2 regions of the Pantoea sp. B65 genome follow, and region 1 is predicted to be linked to the other one. Evidence: predicted binding sites of a transcription regulator. Region 1 holds the regulator's gene; the other holds the start of a gene.
What was found. Region 1 encodes PurR, which represses purine synthesis genes. Its sites were predicted from a motif close to CANGCAAACGTTTGCNTG; they were not measured.

Region 1 (5,239 bases):
AGGAGTATTGCAGATGGGAATCGAGCATGAATGAGAAAAGATCGTTACCGAGATCGTAATGCTCTTTGCCGACAATCCAGGCGCGTTTTTTTGATTGCAGATTAGTCAGCCGTGCCGCTGCGATGCGCAACGTATCTTTGAAATGGCGCGGGAGTTGCTGGTCAAGTTTATGTTTTAACACCCGATGAAAAAACATATCGAGGCGTTCACACTCCCACCAGCCATCCATATAGCTTTCGCCGAGCCCCAGTGAGCCTTCCTGCAATACACGCCGGAAAAAATCGGGATTTTTCACCTGGATATCCCAGGGGTGAGAGCCATTCACTTCCACACCGGCTACCTGCAGCATTTCATGGACGATGCGATACCAGTGATTTTCTTCCAGGCCCAATTCTTCTATACACGATGAACTCATAGCTTCTCCATCACCTGCTGTGATTAGAACCTGAGAATTAGAATAGCTAATTTCTACAGGATTGTGAGAGAACTCACGGAAAATCCGTGCGCCTGATATCCGACGTTTAACAGAGGATTGAAAATGAACGAAAAATACCTTGCCTTACTGATGCTGCAGCGATGTTAGTAGCGCAGGCGGCAGATATGCTGCCCCGGTTTCCCGCGACTGGCTGCAATATCGATACTCAGGTTTGGTCCTGCAGAGATGCGTTGCGAATGCCACGCCGTAAAACACCACGACAGCCCTGTCAGGTCTGACCAAATAATGTTAATTTATTGTTATATAATATTGCCTTAGATGAGTATATGCTCACGGCAGGCAATATTCAATACAATATTGTTAGCGAGCTAACTAAATGATTTCATTCACTGATGTGATGTGGCGTCGACTGCTTTGACCAACCGCTGTTTTTCGCTCTTGCGCTGAAATTGTAGCGCATATCCGATCAAAGCAAGAACAACGGTCAGCAACATAATTGCGGTGGTGGTCAGCAGCGTTTCGGCAATTAGCGTCGATACGGCCATGCTGGCGAGAAAGCACAGACCGAGTTGCAGCATATTCTGTAATGCTGCGGCTTTTCCGGTGGCCTCGGGGAAGGGCAGCAGTGCGTTAGCCACCACAATCGGATAGATCGCGCCATTCGCCATCGCCATACCGCAAAACGGGACCAGTAGCGCCGTCAGTGTTACCTGGCCGGACAGCGCCACGGCAAAGATGGCGCTGATGCTGATGGCATAACCCAGCAGCAGCCAGCGCAACAGGGTGGCGCCTGCCAGACGCTGTAGCAACGCGCGACAGCCAAAACCACCCAGTAAAAAAGCCAGCGTTTGCGGAATATAACTCAGACCGATATCGCCTGGCGTCAGCCCCAGATCGGCAAGAATAAACGGCGAACCGGTCAGCCAGGCAAAAAAACTGGCGGAACAGGCGGCATAAATCAGCACATTGCCACTCCAGATGCGCGATTTCAGCAACAGCAGAAAGCTGACCAGGGGTTGCACGCTGACGCGGTTTTTTACTGTCGCAGATTTAAGCCGCAGCGTCGGGATCAGCAATGCCAGCGCAATCAGCAGCAGTGCGACAAAGATCGCGCGCCAGCTAAAATGGTTCAGCAGCCAGGCGCCCAGCAGCGGCGCCAGCGCCGGAGAGAGCGCTACCAGCGGCATAATGGTGGCGAAGACACGATTAGCCTGCGCACCGTGATAGCGGTCGACGACCAGCGCCTGCCAGCTGACCGCTGCGGAACAGACCCCCACCGCCTGGATAAAGCGCAACACCAGCAGCAGGGTGGCATCCTGCACCAGCAGCATACCGGCGCAACCGAGGGCAAACAGACTCAGCCCCATTACCAGCACCGGTTTACGCCCGATGCGATCCGACAGTGGCCCCCAGAACAGTTGCGCACAGGCAAAACCGGCAAGGAAGATACTCAGGCTGGCGCTGATAGCGCCAGGATGGGTGTGCAGGTCCTGTTGCATGGCGCCAAACGCCGGCAGGTACATATCGGTAGCAAGAAAACCCAGCATGCTTAACAGCGCCAGGTAAACAATAAATCCTTTTGACTTGATCATCAGATAACTCTTTTTTATGCAGGTGATGTAACGCGCAGAGTGTAAGCGGGTGCACTGTGGCTTGTGAAACGCTAATATTTGCCTATTGCGTTGAAAAATTTTGCAGGCAGGATATGTGGTCAGAACATTCTCTTGAAGTGGTTGATGCGGTTGCACGTACCGGCAGTTTTAGCGCCGCCGCCAGTGAGCTGCATCGTGTGCCCTCGGCGGTCAGCTATACCGTACGTCAGCTGGAGCAGTGGCTGGCGGTTCAGCTGTTTGAACGCCGCCATCGCGATGTGGTACTTACCGCTGCCGGTAAAGTTTTTATTCAGGAAGGCCGCGCTGTTATCAAAAAAATGCTTGCCACCCGCCGTCAGTGTCAGCAGGTGGCCAATGGCTGGCGCGGGCAGTTAAGTATCGCGATCGATTTGATTGTTAAACCGCAGCGCAGCCGCCAGCTGGTACTCGATTTCTATCGCCATTTCCCGGATATGGAACTGCTGGTTTCCCATGAGGTATTTAATGGCGTCTGGGATGCGCTGGTGGACGGGCGGGTTGATATGGCGATTGGCGCCACCCAGGCGATCCCGGTCGGCGGGCGTTTTGGTTTTCGCGATATGGGGGCGCTAAACTGGCGCTGCGTGGTCAGTGCCGGACATCCGCTGGCGCGGCAGCAGGGAACGATAGAGGAAGAGACGATTCGTCAGTGGCCGTCGCTGGTGCTGGAAGATACCTCGCGCAGCTTACCGAAGCGGATTACCTGGACGCTGGATAATCAGCGGCGTCTGGTGGCGCCGGACTGGGATACCGCCTTTGATTGTCTGCTGGCGGGATTATGCGTTGGTATGGTGCCCGGGCACTTCGCCGCACCGTTGCTCGCCAGTGGCGAACTGACGGAGCTGAGCCTGCCGGCGGGTTTTCCCGACAGCCCATGTTGCGTCAGCTGGGCAGAACAGAGCGCGTCGCCGGCGCTGAGCTGGCTACTGGATTATCTGGGCGATGCGGAAACCATGAATGCCGAGTGGTTGCACGAGGCGTGATCACCGGCCACCGCCGTGGCCGGCCAGAAGATTAGCGACGATAATCGCGGAATGGGCCATCGGCGACGGAACGGCGCTCGATCAGTGAAGGATGCACTTCAATGGTCTGAGGATCTTCGCGTTTACTGGTAATGCGGTCCAGCAGCATATCAAAGGCGGTTTGCCCGAGACGTTCTTTTGGCTGATGCACAGTGGTCAGCGCCGGTGTGAAATAGCGCGCGTTACGCACATTATCATAACCGATCACCGAAATATCCTGCGGCACCCGCAGGCCCATCTCATCGGCGGCGCAAATCGCCCCCATCGCCATAATATCGCCGCCGCAAAACACTGCGGTTGGCCGCTGCTTCTGCGACAGAATTTGCTGCATGGCGCGATAACCGGATTCCGGTTCAAAGTCACCCTGCACAATCCACTCATCGCGCACATGGATGCTGGCTTCGTGCAGCGCTTTCAGAAAACCGGCATGACGGCCGCCGCCGGTATTACGCTCCAGCTGGCCGGGGATCGCGCCGATATCGCGGTGGCCGCGATCGATCAGATAGCGACCCGCCATATAACCACCCTCAAAGGCATTATCCAGCACGGTATCGGTAAAGTCGCCGCGCGATTCGCCCCAGTCCATCACCACCATCGGGATATTGCGATTCTCTTCCAGCATTTTCAGCAGGTCATCCGGATACTCAGAACACATCACCAGCAGGCCATCGACGCGTTTTTGCGCCATCATCGACAGATACGCCTGCTGCTTTTGCAGATCGTTATGGGCGTTACCGAGGATCAGCGTATAGCCTTTGGCAAAGCAGCGGGTCTCTACCGCTTCAATAATTTCAGCAAAGTAGGGCGCTTCACTGGAGGTCGCCAGCAGACCAATCGATTTGGTATGGTTAACCTTCAGACTACGTGCAACGGCGCTGGGCGAGTAGTGCAGCGCTTTGATGGCGGCCCAAACCGCTTCGCGCGTATCTTCAGCGACAAAGCGTGTTTTATTGATGACATGTGAAACGGTGGTGGTGGAAACACCGGCGCGTTTCGCCACATCCTTAATTGTTGCCATTAAACTGGTACTCCTGCGCTTATCTCAACGCATTGATAAATAGCATGTTAAACGTTTGCGTACCCCTGGCGATTTTCAGGCGGCCATGGGGGTTCATTGTTGCATTCTGAGTGACGTCGGGAAGGAGAATGACGTCAGGAAACACGGCAAGTAACGCGGTGTTGCAGTTGTTGCGCAACGGAAAAAAAGAATTCTATCAAGGCTGTGAGAAGAAAACGAGATTTTTACTTGCAACTGTGGGAAAATCCACACAGTTATTGATTGTATACTCATGACTTATGGGTCTTTTAGGAGCGTAGTATGGATACCAATCTGAAGTTATCTCTGATGACCACCGTTGGCTCACTGTTAGTGATTATCGCTTTTAGCTTTGTTGCGGTGATGAACTGATTTTCTCACCACCCGGCGGTTTTTCCACTAGCGGTAAGAAACGCCTGATGGGGTATGCGTCAGGCGTTTTTTTTTGCATCTATGCGTTGATGTTACGCAAAATAGTGAGCGCTGGCACGGTAAATCGCCATCCCCGATCCGGCGACAGTATCGGGATTAAGCACCCCCAGCGCCTGACGGATCCAAAGATATTTATTAAAGCCGCGTACAGCTTGCCTGCGCGTCAGGGTAGGGTATCCGGTTAATTCTCTTATTTTATTCCTGATAGCATCCGTCTGGAAAATCCCTTCCTCTTCTTTGATCCCCATAATACCCTGTGACAAAATATCTGTGGAATGCTCTGCCGTCATTTCATCATCAAGATACCAGTAATCGGTCGTTTCCGGACCGGTTACACTCAATCCCAAAGCGGTATCTTTGAATGTTTCCATATGGCTGTATTCGTGAATCAGATTTTTAACCCTGACCTCAGGGGAGTCGCTAAAAAAGCTTTCAGCCAGAATAACTGCGCCCTCATCAGCTATTGCCGCAGCGATAACATCGGATTTTTCATGCAAATATCTTATTAGGGAAAATCGCGAGCGTTTTACTGTATCATTCCGAATCGTCTGAATAACATCTCTGGTCATCGCCCAAACTTTGACTAATGATGAAAATAACTCAACATCAGCTTTACCTATATAGGGTTCAAGCAGCGTTTGTGTGGCGGAAGGATGACTATGTGCCATAAGCAGAGCCCTAT
Region 2 (5,239 bases), on a different contig from region 1:
CCCCGGCATCACTTTGCGCACGCTATCGCCTTAAGAAATCTTATCTTCTGCCGCTAATTCTTCTTGTGTCCTGCCTGACGGCAAGTAACATAGCAAGACCCCCCAATTTGGGGGCCCTTAATATTCAAATCAGATCACAATTAAAGAGAGAAATTTATGAGCGTAGTGCCTGTAGCGGATGTACTGCATGGCCGGGTCGCGGTTGACAGCGAAGTCACCGTACGCGGCTGGGTACGTACCCGAAGAGATTCAAAAGCCGGTATTTCCTTTGTCGCCGTTTATGACGGTTCCTGCTTTAATCCCGTTCAGGCTGTCGTAAATAATTCTCTGAATAATTATCAGGATGAAATATTGCGCCTGACCACCGGCTGCTCAGTGATTGTCACCGGTAAAGTCGTTGCCTCGCCTGGCGAAGGCCAGCAGTTTGAAATCCAGGCAACCGCCGTTGAAGTCGTCGGCTGGGTTGACGATCCTGATACTTATCCGATGGCCGCCAAACGCCACAGCATCGAGTATCTGCGTGAAGTCGCCCACCTGCGCCCGCGTACTAACCTGATTGGCGCCGTGGCGCGTGTGCGCCATACTCTGGCGCAGGCTCTGCACCGCTTCTTCCATGAGAATGGTTATTTCTGGGTATCAACGCCGCTGATCACCGCTTCGGATACCGAAGGCGCCGGTGAAATGTTCCGCGTCTCGACGCTGGATCTGGAAAACCTGCCGCGTGACGCGCAGGGTAAAGTGGATTTCAGCGAAGATTTCTTTGGTAAAGAGGCCTTCCTGACGGTTTCCGGCCAGCTGAATGGCGAAACCTACGCCAGCGCGCTGTCAAAAATCTACACCTTTGGCCCGACCTTCCGTGCGGAAAACTCCAATACCAGTCGCCATCTGGCTGAATTCTGGATGCTGGAGCCGGAAATTGCCTTCGCGACGCTTGATGATGCCGCCGCACTGGCGGAAGCGATGCTGAAGTATGTCTTTAAAGCGGTGCTCGACGAACGCGCTGATGATATGGCCTTCTTTGCTGAGCGTGTAGACAAAGACGCCATTGCGCGCCTGGAACGTTTTGTCACCACCGATTTTGCTCAGGTCGATTACACCGATGCCGTCAATATCTTGTTAGCCTCCGGCCAGAAATTTGAAAACGATGTCTCCTGGGGTATCGATCTCTCCTCCGAACATGAACGTTATCTGGCAGAGAAACACTTTAAAGCGCCGGTAGTGGTAAAAAACTATCCGAAAGACATCAAAGCTTTCTATATGCGTATGAATGACGATGGCAAAACGGTCGCCGCCATGGACGTACTGGCGCCAGGCATTGGCGAAATTATCGGTGGTTCCCAGCGTGAAGAGCGTCTGGATGTGCTGGATGCCCGTCTCGCAGAGATGGGACTGAATAAAGAAGATTACTGGTGGTATCGTGATCTGCGTCGCTATGGCACAGTACCGCATTCAGGTTTTGGATTAGGTTTCGAACGATTAATCGCCTATGTCACCGGCGTACAAAATGTAAGAGACGTTATCCCCTTCCCACGCACGCCACGCAACGCGAGTTTCTAATTTTCGGCATTAAATATAAGAAATTCATATATATAACAAGGTCAGCCCAGCTGGCCTTTTTTTATTTTTGTAAATTTTGAGTTGTCTCACAAAGTTCCGTGTTTTTTACATTTTGTAATACATATTTTCCTTTTGAAACCAGATTAGGATATTAGTAGCATTTTCGGGGTAGATTAACGGTGCCTGGAATGGAAAGATGCGTGCAGACACAGGAAGACACCAAACTATCCTCATAGTTCTGTAAAGAATTAATGACGGCAGTGGCAGGTGTCCGAATAAACTCCAATGAGGGTAATAAATAAATGATGAAGCGCAACATTCTTGCAGTGGTAATTCCAGCTCTGTTGGCTGCTGGTGCAGCAAACGCAGCAGAAGTTTACAACAAAGATGGCAACAAACTGGACCTGTACGGTCGTGCGCAGGGTCTGCACTACTTCTCAGACGACAGCGGCAATGACGGTGACAAATCATACGTCCGTTTCGGCTTTAAAGGCGAAACTCAGATCAATGACCAGCTGACCGGTTACGGCCAGTGGGAATACAACATTCAGGCTAACAAATCTGAAGGTTCTGACGCTACTGACGGCACCAAAACCCGTCTGGGCTTTGCTGGTCTGAAATTCGGCGACGCCGGTTCTATCGACTACGGTCGTAACTACGGCGTGGCTTATGATGCAATCGCATGGACTGACATGCTGCCAGAATTCGGTGGTGACTTCGGCAACTCCGACACCATGACCAGCCGTACTACTGGTGTGGCTACCTACCGTAACACCAACTTCTTTGGTCTGGTTGATGGCTGGGACTTTGCAGTTCAGTACCAGGGCAAAAACGAACGTAGCGTAGCTCAGAAAGCCAACGGCGACGGCTACGGTATCTCCTCATCTTACGTTTCCCCAATCGGTGTTGGTGTTGTTGCTGCATACGCAAGCCAGGATCGTACTGAAGTGCAGAACGCTACCGGCGTTGGCAGAGGTGACCGTGCAGAAGTTTGGGCTGCTGGCCTGAAATATGACGCAAACAGCATCTATCTGGCAGCAACCTACGGTGAAGGCCGTAACGAAACACCAATTACTGTTGCTGGCGTTGATGGTTTCGCTAACAAATCTTCTACCACTGAATTTGTAGCTCAGTACCAGTTCGATTTCGGTCTGCGCCCGGAAGTGGCCTATGTTCAGGGCAAAGCTAAAGACGTAGAAAACATTGGCGATGCTGACCTGTACAAATATGTTTCTGTTGGTAGCACTTACTACTTCAACAAAAACATGAGCACCTATGTTGACTACCGTATCAACCTGCTGAACGACGACAATGCTCTGGGTCTGGCAACTGATGATATCGTAGCACTGGGTCTGATTTACCAGTTCTAATTGCCTGCCATGATGTGCGAGCAATCGCCACTCATCGCTGCATAAAAGACGGAGCCGCAAGGCTCCGTTTTTATTTGTGCGCTACCCACTCCGACGGTTTTTACCGTGCCGATCACAGACTCCCGATCAGGACCGCTCTTTTTCTCGCAAACGGTTGGCATTTAGCCTTTCTGGCGTTAACCTGAGCGCTCAATTCGCTTTGTTTAAGCTTACGGACCTCTCACATGTTTGAAAATATTGCAGCTGCACCCGCCGACCCTATTCTTGGCTTAGCCGATCTTTTCCGCGCCGATGACCGCCCAAATAAAATCAATCTCGGGATTGGTGTGTACAAAGATGAAACCGGCAAAACCCCGGTTCTGACCAGTGTGAAAAAAGCGGAACAGTTTCTGCTGGAAAATGAAACCAGCAAAAACTATCTGAGCATTGACGGACTGGCTGAGTTCGGTCACTGCACACAGGAGCTGTTGTTTGGTAAAGGTCACGAGATTATTAGTGCCAAACGTGCGCGTACCGCACAGACTCCAGGCGGCACCGGTGCATTACGTGTGGCTGCGGATTTTCTTGCCGGGCAAACAGCGGTAAAACGCATTTGGGTCAGTAACCCAAGCTGGCCGAACCATAAAAACGTGTTCGAATCTGCCGGTCTGGAAGTTTGCGAATACAACTATTATGACGCTGAACATCATCAGCTGAATTTCGACGGTATGGTTGCCAGTCTGCGTCAGGCGCAGGCGGGTGATGTGGTGTTATTCCATGGCTGCTGCCATAACCCTACCGGTATTGACCCAACGGCAGAGCAGTGGGCGCAGCTGGCCGAGTTATCACTGGCTGGTGGCTGGTTGCCGCTGTTCGATTTTGCTTACCAGGGTTTCGCTCGCGGTCTGGAAGAGGACGCAGAAGGCCTGCGTATCTTCGCTGGCAGCCATAAAGAGTTTCTGGTAGCCAGTTCCTACTCCAAAAACTTCGGCCTCTACAATGAGCGCGTAGGTGCCTTTACGCTGGTCGCAGCCGAGGCGGCCATCGCTGATGTCTCTTTCAGCCAGGTGAAAGCCACCATTCGTGCCAACTACTCTAACCCACCGGCGCATGGTGCGGCAGTGGTTGCCACTATTCTTGGCAATGATGCGCTGCGCGCCATCTGGGAACAGGAGCTGACCGATATGCGTCAGCGCATCCAACGTATGCGTCAGCTGTTTGTGAATACCCTGCAGGAGAAAGGCGCCAATCGTGATTTCAGCTTTATTATCAACCAGAACGGGATGTTCTCATTCAGCGGCCTGACCAAAGATCAGGTTATTCGTCTGCGTGAAGAGTTTGGCGTCTATGCAGTAAATTCCGGACGTGTAAACGTCGCCGGAATGACACCGGATAATATGGCGCCACTGTGTGAAGCCATCGTCGCGGTGCTGTAAAATTCTACCGACGGCATACGCCGGCACGGTGCGTCCAGGGGAGCCATTAATGGCTCCCCTTAGCATGTATTATTGCAGAAAAGGGTTATTTAGCCGTTCATTACCGAGTATCGACATCGCTCCGTGATGAGAGAGGGAAACAACCCATTTATTAATACTATTTCCGCTGCTATTTTTACCATAATATATATTTTAAATTATATTCTTATTAGTTATCATATTGCCGGGAAACAAGGTAGTTTCACCGAAGTGACTTACAGGGAGTTATTACGCGATGCGACTTATATCTTTTCCGCTTAAAGTCTTTTCAACACAGAACAGAATGAATGACTATAGCGCACCAGACATGCGCTGCGGCGACCTTACCGAGAATCAACTACGTAATCAATATAAGCTAACAGATGTATCCAGTAAAATAGAACCATATTCACGAATCCCCTGCGAATACCCGATAATGCTGCCAGCGCGAAGTTTAACCCGCAAACCGAAATCTCATACCATTGACAGAGCGGTCTCTAAAGAGGAATGTGCCAGTCTGCTCTTTGATGAAATGAGGGAGCTATCCACACTCTTTGCGACAGGGAGATACGCTCATCTGATTGACCAGATGATCACACATTTCCATCGCGGAAAGGGAAACTCATTTTCGTCCTCGTCGCTTGACGAAGCATATAACAGGGTGATTCATGAAAATCCACTGCGCAATACCTTGAATGCCCTGAGAGTAGCGATCGCTAAGAATATTAACTACTCAAAACGAACCATTACAGAAGTAGGTTTTTTCCTTTCCGATGCAAAAAACAAAATTTTTCTAACACGGTTACCTAAATTTGACAGATGGTCTGATTGCGTCAACGGACTGGGGATAACAGTACATGAGATACATGCTCAGACCAT

Region 2: a site for PurR is predicted at 3,071-3,088, ahead of JWF83_RS21230 (amino acid aminotransferase). Genes of this name have one in related genera too.

What each region holds. Positions count from the first base shown of each region.
Region 1 is NZ_JAHXPU010000036.1:756-5,994, reverse strand. It holds gene cfa (cyclopropane fatty acyl phospholipid synthase) at 1-415, opposite strand, end outside; gene punC (purine nucleoside transporter PunC) at 823-2,028, opposite strand; gene punR (DNA-binding transcriptional activator PunR) at 2,142-3,050, shown strand; gene purR (HTH-type transcriptional repressor PurR) at 3,082-4,107, opposite strand; gene JWF83_RS14340 (YnhF family membrane protein) at 4,408-4,497, shown strand; partial or broken gene JWF83_RS14335 (RHS repeat-associated core domain-containing protein) at 4,590-5,239, opposite strand, start outside.
Region 2 is NZ_JAHXPU010000041.1:187,045-192,283, forward strand. It holds gene asnS (asparagine--tRNA ligase) at 157-1,557, shown strand; gene ompF (porin OmpF) at 1,860-2,927, shown strand; gene JWF83_RS21230 (amino acid aminotransferase) at 3,152-4,342, shown strand; gene JWF83_RS21235 (DUF3289 family protein) at 4,617-5,239, shown strand, end outside.